2 regions of the Ramlibacter sp. GS1-15 genome follow, and region 2 is predicted to be linked to the other one. Evidence: predicted binding sites of a transcription regulator. Region 2 holds the regulator's gene; the other holds the start of a gene.
The links. The regulator NrdR, encoded in region 2, represses ribonucleotide reductase genes. The targets are predictions, from matches to a motif close to CACNANATNTNGTG.
Positions count from the first base shown of each region.

Region 1: the regulator NrdR is predicted to act here: its motif matches at 3,623-3,636, upstream of AC3EF3_RS17740 (ribonucleoside-diphosphate reductase subunit alpha).

Region 1 is NZ_JBYNTU010000001.1:3,541,771-3,549,405, forward strand. It holds gene AC3EF3_RS17735 (ribonucleotide-diphosphate reductase subunit beta) at 1-472, opposite strand, end outside; gene AC3EF3_RS17740 (ribonucleoside-diphosphate reductase subunit alpha) at 606-3,521, opposite strand; gene ampD (1,6-anhydro-N-acetylmuramyl-L-alanine amidase AmpD) at 4,030-4,614, opposite strand; gene AC3EF3_RS17750 (sigma-54-dependent transcriptional regulator) at 4,595-6,025, opposite strand; gene AC3EF3_RS17755 (sensor histidine kinase) at 6,025-7,635, opposite strand, start outside.
Region 2 is NZ_JBYNTU010000001.1:1,419,744-1,427,378, reverse strand. It holds gene AC3EF3_RS07165 (M90 family metallopeptidase) at 1-187, shown strand, start outside; gene AC3EF3_RS07160 (DUF349 domain-containing protein) at 168-2,792, opposite strand; gene AC3EF3_RS07155 (lytic transglycosylase domain-containing protein) at 3,643-4,461, shown strand; ZMP/ZTP riboswitch at 4,479-4,613, shown strand; gene glyA (serine hydroxymethyltransferase) at 4,655-5,899, shown strand; gene nrdR (transcriptional regulator NrdR) at 5,909-6,358, shown strand; gene AC3EF3_RS07140 (TAXI family TRAP transporter solute-binding subunit) at 6,409-7,542, opposite strand; gene AC3EF3_RS07135 (hypothetical protein) at 7,575-7,635, opposite strand, start outside.

The sequences.
Region 1 (7,635 bases), 2.1 Mb from region 2:
AGGTGCCCAGCGTGATGTTGTTGGCGGCGAGCGAATCGGCCGTCACGAAGAAGCCGAGGTTGCGCTTGATGATGCGGCGCTCGTCCTCGGACAGGCCGTTCGGGTCCTTCCACAGGGCGATGTCGCGGTTCATGTTCACTTCCTGCGGCATCCAGTGGTTGGCGCAGGTGGCCAGGTACTTCTCCCAGGCCCACTTGTACTTGAAGGGGACGAGCTGGTTGACGTCGGTCTGGCCGTTGATGATGCGCTTGTCCGCGGCCTGCACACGCCGCTGCGACGACGCCGCGGCGCTGGCCGGTGACGCAGGCTGCGCGGGCGCGAGCGCCACGTCGTCGAACTTGCGGGAAGGGGTGCTGACGGTCTGCAAGGCGATTTCCGGGGAGAGGTTTACCTCACGGTTCGCGTTGTTGTATGAACCGTTGCTGCCAGGTGCTTGCGATGTGGGCGTGACTTCGTCGTCCCAGGTCAACATAAGTTTTCCAGTGCTCGAATTATGTGAGCAGTGATGCAAATTGCAAAGTGTCCGTTCACATCACCGCCCGATTTTGTTGCTCCTATGCATCGTGCCGATGTCGGAGAACATCGACACATGCGCCTTCATCGAGTCACTGGCACGCTTCGCAACCCGGATCGTCGATCGCGCAGAACTTGATGTCGGTCGCCGGCGCTGCAGCACTTGCCGCGTTCATCTGCGACTGCGCCGCAGCCGCGGCTTTCTCGAGTGCACTCATGCCGCCACCACCCGACGCACCGTTCGACACCGCGTTCAGGCGGCCCGACTGCACGGTGGACTTCTCGGCCTGCGTCGCGCTGGTCGTGCGCAGGTAATAGGTGGTCTTCAGGCCGCGCAGCCATGCGAGCTTGTAGGTCTCGTCCAGCTTCTTGCCCGAGGCGCCCGCCATATAGATATTGAGCGACTGCGCCTGGTCGATCCACTTCTGGCGGCGCGCGGCGGCTTCCACCAGCCACACCGGCTCGACCTCGAAGGCCGTGGCGTACAGCGCCTTGACGTCTTCCGGCACGCGGTCGATCGGGTTGAGCGAACCGTCGAAGTGCTTGAGGTCCATCACCATCACGTCGTCCCACAGGCCCAGGCGCTTCAAGTCGCGCACCAGGTAGTGGTTGATCACCGTGAACTCGCCGGACAGGTTCGACTTGACCGACAGGTTGCCGAAGCACGGCTCGATGGAGGCATCGACCCCGATGATGTTGGAGATGGTGGCCGTGGGGGCGATCGCGATGCAGTTGCTGTTGCGCATGCCGTCGAGGGCGATCTTCTTGCGCAGGGCGTCCCAGTCGAGCGTGGCCGAGCGGTCCACCTCGACATAGCCGCCGCGTTCGCTGGCCAGCAGGTCCAGCGTGTCGGGCGGCAGGATGCCGTTGTCCCACAGCGAGCCCTTGTAGCTGGAATAGCGGCCGCGCTCGCGCGCCAGTTCCGTGGACGCCCAGTAGGCGTGGTAGCACACGGCTTCCATCGACTTGTCGGCGAAAGCGACGGCCTGCTCGGACGCGTACGGGATGCGCAGTTCATACAGCGCGTCCTGGAATCCCATGATGCCCAGGCCCACCGGGCGGTGGCGCATGTTGGAATCGCGCGCCTTCTTGACGGCGTAGTAATTGATGTCGATCACGTTGTCGAGCATCCGCATCGCGACCTGGATCGTCTTCTTCAGCTTGTCCTGGTCGATCGCGCCGTTCTTCAGGTGCTGGACCAGGTTGACCGAGCCGAGGTTGCAGACGGCCGTCTCGGTGTCGCTGGTGTTGAGGGTGATCTCGGTGCACAGGTTGGACGAGTGCACCACGCCCACGTGCTGCTGGGGCGAGCGCACGTTGCAGGCGTCCTTGAACGTGATCCAGGGGTGGCCCGTCTCGAACAGCATCGAGAGCATCTTGCGCCACAGGTCGGTGGCCGGCAGCGTCTTGGTCGGCTTGATCTCGCCGCGCCTGGCTTTTTCCTCGTAGGCGACGTAGGCCTTCTCGAACTCGGTGCCGAACTTGTCGTGCAAGTCCGGCACGTTGGAGGGCGAGAACAGCGTCCACTCGCCCTTTTCCATCACGCGGCGCATGAACAGGTCGGGGATCCAGTTGGCCGTGTTCATGTCGTGCGTGCGGCGGCGGTCGTCGCCGGTGTTCTTGCGCAGCTCGAGGAACTCCTCGATGTCGAGGTGCCAGCTCTCCAGGTAGGTGCAGACCGCCCCCTTGCGCTTGCCGCCCTGGTTGACGGCCACCGCCGTGTCGTTGACCACCTTCAGGAAGGGCACGACGCCCTGCGATTCGCCGTTGGTGCCCTTGATGTGCGAGCCGAGCGCGCGCACGCGCGTCCAGTCGTTGCCCAGGCCGCCCGCGAACTTCGAGAGCAGCGCGTTTTCCTTGATCGACTCGTAGATGCCGTCCAGGTCGTCCGGCACCGTGGTCAGGTAGCACGAGGACAGCTGCGAGCGCAGCGTCCCGCTGTTGAAGAGCGTCGGCGTGGACGACATGAAGTCGAACGTCGACAGCACCTCGTAGAACTCGATCGCGCGGGCTTCGCGGTCGATCTCGTTCAGCGCCAGGCCCATGGCCACGCGCATGAAGAAGGCCTGCGGCAGCTCGATGCGCTTCTTGCGCACGTGCAGGAAGTAGCGGTCGTACAGCGTCTGCAGCCCCAGGTAGTCGAACTTCAGGTCGCGGTCGGCCTTCAGCGCCGCGCCCAGCCGCTTCAGGTCGAAGTTCAGGAGCTCGGGGTTGAGCAGCTCGGCCTCCACGCCCTTCTTGATGAAGCCGGGGAAGTAATCGGCGTAGCTCGCCGCCGCTTCGGCCGGCGACAGGTCGCGGCCGATCACTTCCTTGAAGATCGTGTGCAGCAGCAGGCGCGCGGTGGCGAAGGTGTAGTCCGGGTCCTTTTCGATCAGCGTGCGCGCGGCGAGGATCGAGGCCTTGTAGACCTCGTCGATCGGCACGCCGTCGTACAGGTTGCGCATCGTCTCGCCGACGATCGGCTCGCTCTTCACGTCGGCCGACAGGCCGGCGCAGGCGGCCTCGATCAGCTGCTTGAGCGCGTTCAGGTCGAGCGGCACGCGATGGCCGCCGTCGACGACATGCAATTGCGGCTGCTTGGGCGCCTCGGCCTTCGTTTCCTTCGCCCGCTCCTGCGCACGGCGCTCGCGGTACAGCACGTAGGCGCGCGCGACGTCATGCTGGCCGCTGCGCATCAGGCCGAGCTCGACGGCGTCCTGCACGTCCTCGATGTGGAACGTGCCGCCGCCCGGTCGCGAACGCACCAGCGCGCGGATCACGGACTGCGTGAGCTGGTCCACCGTCTCGCGCACCGAGGCCGATGCCGCGCCCTGCGTGCCGTGCACGGCCAGGAACGCCTTCATCATGGCGATGGCGATCTTGTTGGGCTCGAACGGGACCACCGAGCCGTTGCGGCGGATGATCTGGTAATTCGCGAGGGGATTCGCGGTTGCTTGCGGCGCCTGGGACGCGGTGTACAGGGAAGCGGCAGCCGGGCCGGTGGTGGTGCTCGAAACAGATTGCATTCGGCGTATTTCCTCTGCGGTGTTTGTTCTTCGGGGAGCGGGAGTGTAGCGTGGTTCGCGCGTCTCAAGCACTATATATGGGGGCAAGCCACTGTCAAGCTCACTACATCTAGTGCTTCTACCAACTTGTGGGCCAGCTGTGGACAGGGTGTTGGCAATGCCCCGTGGCTGAGCAGGAGAGCGCGTTGTCGCTGGACGGACGATCCACAAGCGAGCATTGACGCGGGCTGGCGCGCGGATTCGCGGTGGAATGCGCGTCCTTGCTTGCGCGGGCGAACGAGTAACAGCGTGTTGCCCGCGGAGGGCGTGCGACAGGCGGTGGGGCTCGCGTCAGGCGGTGCCCGTCAGTCCTCATCTAAAAATCGGCCAGCCGGGCACCGCCTGACGCGAGTGCGAGCGCCGTGCAGGGCGACAACCAATCCTCTCCGAGCACGCGCAAGGTGCCCTCGCGGCATGGGCCATTCGGACTGGCCGAATGGGCCATGCCGCGAACCCGCGACGCCTCACGTCAGCCCGGAAACCGCTCCCTGGGCCACGCCAGTTCGCGCTGCAGGCGCGGCCAGTCGAAGCCCGGGCCGGGGTCCCGCTTGCGGCCGGGCGCGATGTGTTCGTGGCCGGCGATGTGTTCGATCGGATAGCGCTGCGCGATCGCGGCGGCGAGTTGCGCCAGCGTCTCGTACTGGGCGGACTCGAAGGTGCCGCCCTCCAGGCCCTCGAGCTCGATGCCCACCGAATCGTCGTTGCAGTTCTCCCGGCCGCGCCAGCACGAGGCGCCGGCGTGCCAGGCGCGATCGTCGCAATCGACGAACTGCCACAGCTCGCCGCCGCGGCGGATGTAGAAATGCGCCGACACTTCCATGCCCTCGATGGACTTGAAGTACGGGTGCGCGTTCCAGTCCAGCGTGTTGGTGAAAAGCTGCTGCACCTCGTCGCCGCCGTACCGGCCGGGCGGCAGGCTGATCGAGTGCACGACGATGAGGTCCACGTTCGCGCCCGAGGGGCGCGGGCCGAAGTTGGGCGACGCGAGACGGCGGGCGAAGCGGTACCAGCCGCCGTCCCACAGCGGCGAGGCTTCAGCCCTCGTCATTGTCATTGTCCGTACCGCCCGGCACGGCGATCGCGAGCCGCGCGATGCGGTAGCGGATCTGGCGCAGCGACAGGCCGAGCCGCTGCGCGGCGGCGGTGCGGTTGAAGCCGGTCTCGCGCAGCGCCTTCACGAGGATCTCGCGCTCCTGCTGGTCGAGGTACGCCTGCAGGTCCTGCGGCATCTCGGCCGGCGGCTTCGGCGCCGCATCGAGCGCCCCAGGCTGCGACGGCGGCGCGCGGTCGACCTGCAGCTCCTCGCCGTCGGACAGGGCCACCGCGCGATGCAACAGGTTCTCCAGCTCGCGCACGTTGCCGCTGAGCGGGTGCGCCATCAGCTGCTCCATCACGGCGGGCGACAGCTGCGGCGTGGGCATGCCCGACTCCCGCGCGATGCGCGCGAGCAGCGACTCGCACAGCATGGGCAGGTCCTCGCGGCGCTCGCGCAGCGGCGGCACCATGATTTCGATCACGTTCAGCCGGAAGAACAGGTCCTGGCGGAAGCGCCCGGCCTGGACGTCGGCGCCCAGGTCCTTGTGCGTGGCGCTGACGACGCGCACGTCCACCGCGTCCTCCTGCGTCGAGCCGAGCGAGCGCACGTGGCGCTCCTGGATCGCACGCAGCAGCTTGGACTGCATGGGCAGCGGCAGGTCGCCGATCTCGTCGAGGAACAGCGTGCCGCCCCGCGCCGCCTGGAAGTAGCCCTCGCGGTCGGCGGCGGCGCCGGTGTACGAGCCCTTCTTGGCCCCGAAGAACTCCGCTTCGAGCAGGGTCTCGGGGATGGCGCTGCAGTTCACGGCCACGAACGGGCCTTCGGCCCGGTGGCTGCAGGCATGGATCGCGCGCGCCACCAGCTCCTTGCCGGTGCCCGACTCGCCGCGCACGAGCACCGGCGCCATGCTGCGCGCCACCTTGCCGATACGCTCCTTGACCGTGCGCATCGCGGCCGATTCGCCCACCAGCCGCTGCAGCGCATTCTGCGCATTGCCTGCGCCCGGTGCCGCGCCGCGGCTCGCCGCCCGCGGGCGCTGGGCTCCGGCCGCGGACTCGGCGATCGCCGACGCGACCACGGTGCGGAACTGCTTCAGGTCCACCGGCTTGGTGAGGTAATCGAAGGCGCCGGCCTTGAGCGCCTCCACCGCGTTCTCGGCCGAGCCGTAGGCCGTCATGACGATGCAGCGCTCGCCGCGCTGCTCCGCCGCCATCCACTTGAGCAGTTCGATGCCGTGGCCGTCGGGCAGCCGCATGTCGGTGATCACCGCGTCGAACTTCTTGGCCGCAAGCTGGGCGCTGGCCTCGGCGAGCGAAGCGGCCGCGTCCACGCGGTAGCCCTCGCGCAGCAGCGTGAGTTCGTAGAGCGTGCGCAGGTCGGGTTCGTCGTCGACGACCAGCACTTGCGCGGAAGAAGCCGGGGTGGACATCAGGCGGTCATTTTGTCAAAGGATGCAGGACTGGCCACGGCCGCGCCATGCGCGAAGATCACCACGAACTCGTTGCCCTCGCGCGCATCGCCCGCGACACCGGACAGCGCGCGCTCGTAGCCCATCGTCGCGCCGTGACGTTCGCACAGCTCGCGGCAGATGTACAGGCCCAGGCCGCTGGAGCGGCTCTCCGACGAGAAGAATGGCTCGAACAAGTGGCGCTGCACCGACGGTTCGAGCGGCGCGCCGTCGCTCCACACGTGCAGGCTGGCGTGCGCGCCGGTGAGGCGCGTCCAGACCCGGATCGAGTCCGGCTGCTCGCCGGCGTAGCGCAGCGCGTTGTCCAGGAGGTTGACCAGCACGCGCCGCAAGTGGTCCGGCTCGAAACGCACGGCGAAGCCCGGCGCGGCCAGCGACAGCTGCAGGCGCGACGCGCTGCGGGTCTGCATCGCCCAGTCGTCGCAGGCGGCGGCCACCGCGCCATCGAGCACCAGCATCTCCGCCGCGGCGCCCGGGCCGTGGCGCGCGCGAGAGATGTCCAGGATCTCCTCGACGATCTGCTGCAGCCGCTGGGCGTTCTTGCGCACCAGCGAACTGAGCTGCTTCAGGCCCGGCTCCTTCAGGTCCTCCTCCATCAGCTCGTTGGCCTGCGCGATGGCGGCCAGCGGATTGCGGATCTCGTGCGCGACGGCCGCCGACATGCGGCCCATCGCCGCGAGCTTCTCGGTGCGCAGGCGCGCCTCCATCTCGCGCAGGTCCTGCAGGAACATCACGCACAGGCCTTCGGACGCCGTTTCCTCGGGCGCGGTGAGCCGCGTGCGGACGTGGATGCGCCGCGGGCTCGCGTCTTCTTCCTCCAGTGCCACCTCGCCCCATTGCGGCCGGTGCTGCGCGAAGGTGCTCCCCGCCATTTCGCGCAGCGGCTCCCAGGCGGGCTGCGCGGCGAGCGCGAAGGGCTGCTTGTCGTTCACCTCGACGAAGCCCAGCAAGGCGCGCGCGGCCGGGTTCGCGGCCTGCACACGGCCGTGGCCGTCCACGACCATCACCCCCTCGGACAGGGCCTCGATCACCAGCTCGTTGACTTGCGCCTGCGTGCGCGCCGCGCGACGGCCGTGCCGCGCCGCCTCCTCCTCGCGCGCCAGCCGCGCCGCGAGCAGGTTGACGACAAAGGCCAGCGCGAAATAACCGGTGCCCGTCAGCCCCGCCTGCAGGTAGCGCGAGGCGGCGGCATCGCCGGGAACATGCAGCGCGACGATCCATGCGTCGGCCAGCAGCAGCAACGCCACCCCGGCCGCCGTGCCCAGCGCCAGCAGCGTCGAGCCCAGGACCGCGGCCATCAGCACGGGCAAGGCGAACAGCGGCGAGTAATTGATGCCGCCGGCCTGCAGGAACTGCAACGCCGCGAAGGCGATCAGGTCCACGCCGATGGTGGACACCCAGTGCGCGTCGAAGGACTGGCCGGGCGCCTTGGGCCGCGTGAACACGCGCACCGCGAACGCCGCGAGCAGGTAGGTGGCGCACAGGAAGACCAGCCAGTTGCTCACGTTGAGCACGGGCGCCGCCAGCGTATGCAGCGCACCGAGCAGCACCATCAGCACGAGGGCGATGGT
Region 2 (7,635 bases):
GGTGATCGTCGCGGAACGCTTCGGCGGCGAAACGCCCTGGCTCGATCCGTACGGTGCGCAGTCCATCGACGAGTTCTTCGCGGTCGCCTGCGAAGCGTATTTCGTCGCACCCGGACGCTTCGTCGAAGAGCATCGCGCGCTCGCGCAGCTCTTCGACGGCTTTTTCCTCAGCGCATCAAGACCTTGAGCGCGTTCTGCAGGCGCCGCGCGTTGGCGGCGTCGTGGGCGGTCGCCAGCACGCGCGCGGTGTCCTCGGCCCAGGTCTGCGCAGGCGACGGATCGTTGCGGCGCGTGAGCAGCTGCAATTGCAAGGCGCGGCGCGCCGTGATGTGTTCGGCCGGCGTCGGTGTTTCGGCCGCGATTTCCAGCCGCAGCAGCGCCTCGCTCGCATCACCGGAGGGCGCGCTGCCCACAGCCTTCGTCCACGACGAGCGCACACCGGCGGGGACCGATTTGCCCAAATCGTGCTGGCTCGGCACGTCATCGGGCGCACGCTTCTCCCACGCCGCCATCAATTGCGCCAGGGCTTCGCCATGCGCTTGCGCCGCGAGCTTTCGCAATGCCGATTGCGCGTGTTCGAGCGCATCGCGTTGCGCGCGGAAGGCGACATCGCCCAGGCGCGGTCCACGGTCTTCCATCGGTCCGCGACGGGCGTCGCGCGCACCGCGATCGTCGCGGCGGTCGCCGAACCTCGGCGCCGGCGCGCCCCGGCGATCGCCGAACTTGCCGCCGCGGCCGATGGGCGCCGGCTCGGTTTTCTTCATGCCCGGTCGATCATCGCCGCGCATCGCGACCAGCGGCTTGGGCGAAGGCTTGGGCGGAGCAGCCGCTTCGGCCGGTGCGGCTTCCGCCGTCGTGCCTTCGCCCGCCGGTGCGGCGGCTTCCGCATTCGCCGCGGCCACGTCGGCACGCGCCTGCGCCTGCCCCTTGAGTGCGGCTTCCAGCGCGGACATCGCCGCCTTGATCTTCTGCGCGTCGCCCGTCGCGTTCGCGGCTTCGAGTGCCTTGGACGCGTCCAGGACCACGCGATCGCGCTCGCTCAGCGCCGCGGCGGCGCGCTCGCGCTCCTCGCCCTTGCGCTGGAACGCCTCGTCGATCGGCTTGCGGAATGCATCCCACAGCTTCTGTTCCTGCCTGCGGTCCAGCGGCACGGCCTGCGCTTCCGCCTGCCAGCGCTGCTGCAGCGACTTGACGGCGTCGATGCGCAGCGGGGGTTCGGCGCCGAGCACCTTGGCCTCCTCGATCATCGCGTGGCGGCGGTCGACGCTTTCCTTCTGCAGCGCCTCGAGCGGTGCGCGGGCCGCCTGCATGGCCTCCTTCCACTTGGCCTGCATCTCGGCGAAAGTCTTTTCGCTCAGGTGCCCGGCTTCGCGCCAGCGGTTGTCGAACTGCTGCAGCACGCGGGCGAAGCCCTTCCAGTCGCCATTGAGGGCCGTCGTGTTCGCCTGCGACCAGGCCTTGAGTTCGTCGATCAGCGCCAGGCGTTGGGTGCGGTGCTCGGCCGCCTCGGCCTTGACCTTGTCGAGCCACTCCTCGACGACCTTGTAGGCCGTGTTGCAGGCCTCGTCGAAGCGCTTCCACAAGGCGTGATTCGGCGGGCCACCCTGGTCCACCTGCTTCCATTGTTCCCGCAGCTGGCGCAACTGCTCCTGCATCTTGCGGCCGCCATACCGCGCCTTCGGCGGTGCGGGCTCCTGGCCTTCGACCGGCGCGGGCCGTTCGAACAGGTCCTCCGCCTTGGCGACGAGCTCCTGGCGCAGCTGGTCGGCACGCCAGCGCTGCCAGCCTTCGAGTTCGCCCGCCGCCGCGAGCGCGGCATGCGCCTGCGCCTCGAGCTTGTCGTCGACCAGCCGCCCGTGCTCCTTCAGCGCGTTGCGCAGCGCGCTGGCCGCGCCGGCGCTCGCCTTGCCGTGGCCCTGCGCGATCTCCTGCTCGAGCTTGCCCAGTACTTCGCGCACGGCATTGTTCGCGCGCTCCCGTGCTTCGGGATCGACCTTGGGCTTGGCGGCCTTGATCGGCACCTCGACGGGGACGCCACGTGCTGCGCGCAGCTCATCGGCCCACACGGGCACAGGCGGCAGCGGCGCCGACGGGTCCTGGGCCGCGGTGCGCGCCTGGGCGAGCGCGCTCTGGAAGGCATCCCACACCACCTGCAGCTGCTGGCGCGAAGACTCGAGCAGCGGCGGGAAGCGCGCGTCGACGCTGGTCCAGTTCGGGTCCTCGATCAGTGCCTGCGCTTGCGCCTGCCAATCCGGCACGTCCTTCGCCAGCGCGTCCGACGCCGCCTGCGCGTCCTGCCAGGACTTGGTCGACAGCACCTCGATGCGCTGCGCGAGCAGCACGGCGGCTTCGCGCTGGACCTGCACCCGATGCTGCAGGTCCTCGATGCCCCTGATGCGTTCGGCCAATTGGGCCTTCGCGCCGGCCAGCGGCTCGCGGCTGAGCGGCGCCCCCGCCTTGGCGGCGTCGCGCTGCCAGGCCAGCGCGTCGGCGATGTTCAATTTGGGCTGGGCCAGCAGCGCCGCGGCCTTCTCGCCCCATTCGGCCGCGATCGCCTCCTGGGTGCGCGCGCGCCGGATTTCGTCGAGCCGCTCGCGCAGCAGCCGCGCCGCGCCCTTGTCGCGGGCGCTCAATTCGCGGAAGACTTCCTGGATCTGTTCGACGGCGGGGTTGCCGGCGAGCCATTCGCGGACACGTGCGCTGCGTTCGCCGGAAGTGGGCGCCGAGAAGGCGCCGCCGGTCAGTTCGTCGAGTGCGCGCGTGTCGGTGGACTTGAGGGTGGCCTGGGTCACGAAGAATGCTGTTCTATATGAAGGGGCCCGCGGCGCGCGGGCAAACCGCTATTCTCGCCGCGATTGGGACTCAGCCGCGGACGCTGCGAGGAAGACGCTTCGACGACGCTCCAATGAAATGGCCCGGACGGCCGCCCTGAAGGCGTCCACCGGGCCGTGGCGGCAGACAAAAGTCCTGTGCCGCCTGGATTCGCGTGTCGGGAGAGTGACGTCCCTCCACGCGCCGGAAGCAAGAGATTGCTTCCAAGTGGGGCCGGGGCTACCACCTGACGATGGCCCTACCGGCTGGGTGCCCGATCCCTCGGGCAAGAACAAGTTAAGTCAGGACGCGTGCGAATTCAAGGCACGCTTTTCAATGGCGCGCGAGCGCGCGATTGCGCGCCCTGCATTGACAAGCGCCTGACACCTCAATAGCTTGGGCTACCCGGTCCGGGCGAATACTTAAGAGTCGATACAAGCTGTTCAGGTTGGGCGCTCCTATTTCGATAGCGAGTTTCCGAGGGCGATGGAGCCATCAGGCCGGACCGACAGGCGATTGGGGCGCTGCCCGACAGGCGAAATTCCCGCGTTTGCAGCAAAATGCGGTAGTTTCCTGTGCCATATGGCATAAAAACGTAACTCGATATTCTTGACCTGTTATTTGAGCGCCCCCTAGAATCCGCCCGTCCCTCGCAAACGTACTAGGGACAACCCGAACCCGCTGCCGAACCCGGCTAGGTCGGACGACCCGAAGGGACTCCAGGACGAGAGCTCCCCGGCATCCGACGGCGTACCAAATCAAACGAGGAGCCCGACGGTGTGATGCCCATCCCGGCATTGCCTAGAAGGCTCGCGCGAGAGAGGAAGTGCTATGACAGCGTTAGGAAAGACCGTCCAGGGCCTGAGGTGCTTCGCATCCGACGTCGCCCAGGGCTTCTTCGAAATCACGCACAACGGCCTGGCCCTGACGGGGCTGGCCACGGTGTGCTGCGCGCTCACGCTCGCCGCCCGCCCGGACCTGCGCCACACCGGCGAGGAAAGGCTGCGCGGCTGGCTGCAAGCCCGCCAGGAAGCCGCCATCGGCATGCCGATCCAGCTCGATGCGATCGAGCGGGCCACGGCCGCCGATCCGCACGGCCTGCCCAAGCAGCAGGCTGCGATCGCCTACTGGCTCAGCAAGAAGTACCGCGTCGCCCCCGAGCCGCTCAGCGCCCTCGTGTCCGAAGCCTTCGAGATCGGCGAGCGCAACAAGCTCGACCCGACGCTGATCCTGGCCGTCATGGCCGTCGAGTCCGGTTTCAACCCCTTCGCCCAGAGCCCGGTCGGCGCCCAGGGCCTGATGCAGGTGATGACGGGGGTCCACAAGGACAAATACGAGAACTTCGGCGGCAAGCTCGCCGCCTTCGACCCGGTGACCAACCTGCGCGTCGGCGTGAAGGTGCTGCAGGAATGCATCCAGCACGCCGGCTCCATCGAGGCCGGCCTGAAGTTCTATGTCGGCGCCGCGAACAGCGACGACGATGGTGGCTACGCCGCCAAGGTCATGGCCGAACATGCGCGCCTGAAGCTCGTGGCGTCGGGACGCAATGTCCCGCTGCAGCCGCCCGTGATCCGCACCGTCGCGCCGGGCGAGCCGGAGGCTTCCCCTGCGGCTGCCCCGGCCGAAGACAAGGTCGCCAGCGTTTCCTGAGCAAGGCGCGCTACACTCCACCTGTACGCGACTGGCGATAGGCGCGGCCACCCGGCGCGGTGGCCGGCGCTGACGTGGAGCCCCACCACTGGGAAGCGTACCGCGGGCGAATTCGACCTCCCCGCGTCTAGCCGTTCGCCTGGGCAGCCCTTGTTTGCAGAAACAGGGATCACCTCTTCAAAGGACTGCCGCCATGTTCCACCGCAACTTCCTCATCGAACAGACCGACCCCGACGTCTGGGCCGCCATCCAGGCCGAGAACAAGCGCCAGGAAGACCACATCGAGCTGATCGCGAGCGAGAACTACGCCTCGCCCGCGGTGATGGCCGCCCAAGGCACCCAGCTCACGAACAAGTACGCCGAGGGCTATCCCGGCAAGCGCTACTACGGCGGCTGCGAGAACGTCGACGTCGTCGAGCAGCTCGCGATCGACCGCGTCAAGCAGCTGTTCGGCGCGGATGCCGCCAACGTGCAGCCGCACTCGGGCGCGCAAGCCAACGAGGCCGTGTTCCTGGCGTTCCTCAAGCCCGGCGACACCATCATGGGCATGAGCCTGGCCGAAGGCGGCCACCTCACGCACGGCATGGCGCTGAACATGAGCGGCAAGTGGTTCAATGTCGTCTCCTACGGGCTGGATGCCAAGGAAGCGATCGACTACGACGCCATGGAGCGCAAGGCACGCGAGACGAAGCCCAAATTGATCATCGCGGGTGCCTCGGCCTATTCGCTGCGCATCGACTTCGCGCGCTTCGCCAAGGTGGCCAGGGAAATCGGCGCGATCTTCATGGTCGACATGGCGCACTACGCCGGCCTGATCGCCGCGGGCGTGTACCCGAATCCCGTGCCGCACGCGGACGTCGTCACCTCGACCACGCACAAGAGCCTGCGCGGCCCGCGCGGCGGCTTCATCCTGATGAAGTCCGAGCACGAGAAGGCGATCAACAGCGCGATCTTCCCCGGCCTGCAAGGCGGCCCGCTGATGCACGTCATCGCCGCGAAGGCCGTGGCGTTCAAGGAAGCGCAGCAGCCCGAATTCAAGGCCTACCAGCAGCAGGTCGCGAAGAACGCGCAAGTGGTGGCGCAGACGCTGACCGAGCGCGGCCTGCGCATCGTGAGCGGCGGCACCGAAAGCCACGTGATGCTGGTGGACCTGCGACCCAAGGGCATCACCGGCAAGGAAGCCGAAGCGGTGCTGGGCCAGGCGCACATGACGATCAACAAGAACGCGATCCCCAACGATCCGGAAAAGCCGATGGTCACCAGCGGCGTGCGTGTCGGCACGCCGGCCATGACCACGCGCGGCTTCAAGGAGAACGAGGCGCGCCTGACGGCCAACCTCGTGGCCGACGTGCTCGACAACCCGCGCGACGAGGCGAACATCGCCCGCGTGCGCGAGAAGGTCGCGGCGCTCACGCGCGAGTTCCCGGTCTACAAGTAAGGTAATGCGATGAAGTGCCCCTTCTGCGGCCACGCCGACACCCAGGTGGTGGAGACGCGTCTCGCCGAAGAGGGCGAATTCATCCGCCGCCGCCGCCAGTGCGCTTCCTGCGAGAAGCGCTTCACCACCTACGAGCGCCCCGACCTCACCTTCCCCGCCATCGTCAAGAAGGACGGCCGGCGCATCGAGTACGACCGCGGCAAGCTGCGCGCCTCGATGAACCTCGCCTTGCGCAAGCGCCCGGTCAGCACCGAGCAGATCGACGGCGCCGTCGAGCGCATCGAGGAGCGGCTCTTGAACCTGGGCGCGCGCGAGATCGGCTCGAACCGCATCGGCGAACTCGTCATGCGCGAGCTCAAGAAGCTCGACAAGGTGGCCTACGTGCGGTTCGCGAGCGTGTACCGCAGCTTCGAGGATATCGACGATTTCAAGACGGTCGTCGACGAAGTGCGGCGGTAGGACCTGGCCGCCACTTCAGCTGCGGTCGCTGGCTCCCCATAGACCCTGCATCAGCGGCACAGCCCCGCGAACCGGTCCTGCGGCTTGCACGCTTTGGGTGGGGGCGGGGGCGACGCCGCTTCCGCTTCCTGCGGTTCGCAACGGCTCAAGCGCTCCTTCACCCGTGTCGAGTACTGCCAGCCCGCGTTGAGGGCGGGCAGGGGCGAGCCCGGCTTCCAGGTCAGGGCTTTCCACTTCGGGTGACCCTTCGCCTGGAGCTCGTCGAATTTTTCGCAGAAGCGGTCCGCCAGGGTGGACACGAACCGGTTGCGGTCCGGGTCGATGAAGTTCGCGGTGATCAGGTACGAGTCCACGGACAGCGAGGGATGGCCGGCATCGGCGATGTTCAACAAGGGATAGCTCGCCTTCTGTATGTCCGCCTTCCGGTATTCCCGCAGGAGCCTCGCCGACGTGGCGTGGTTCGGGTCGAACTTGAGGAGCCTCAGGTTATCGGGGATGTTCGTTGCCAGCAGCTTGAGCGGCTGCCCGCCCACCAGCACGATCACATCGATCTGCGGGAAGTCCTTGTAGAAGTTGGGGTCGCTCAGCACCATCAAGGCCGAACGCCGCGTCTTCGTTCCTTCATCGTCACCCGTCACGGTGGGATTGACGAAAGGGGCCACGATCTGCGGCCGCTCGTTGAACATCTTGCTGTAGATGTTCAGTGCGGTGAGGTAGGTGCCGCTCTTTTCTGCATCCATCCAGATGCGGGCGCCGCGGATCTGGTGGATGTATTCGAGCGGGCTGTCCTTCCTGACGAGGAAGTGGATCTCCTCCCGGTACAGCGGCATGAACACGCGCAGGTTCGCGAGCAGGTTCGCATACTGGCGCCGCGTTTCGCGCGGCACCCGCGGGTTGTCGCGCAGGTAGACGAAGGCCGCATAGACATCGGACTGCACGATGGCCAAGCCCACGCCCTTTGTCTGGCTCAGGTCCTCCACGTTCGCCCACGACCCCTTGGAGTCCCGCACCTCCAGTGCCGGCGAGACGATGTCCTTGAGGTTGTTTCCGATCTGGTAGTAGGTGCCCGTCTTCCCGCCCGTGACGATGGTTTCCGCCGGGGCCGCGGCCGCGGCCGCGAGCAGACCCGCGAACAGCAGCAGTTGCCGCATCCAGCGCGGCCAGGTCCGGACCGCTCGTCTCATTGCATGCATGGCGTCTCCTTCCGTGCGTCAGCTCATTGCGGGTTGCACAGCCCCGCCGCCTCGTTCGCAGCGGAGCAGAGCGACCGATGGCGG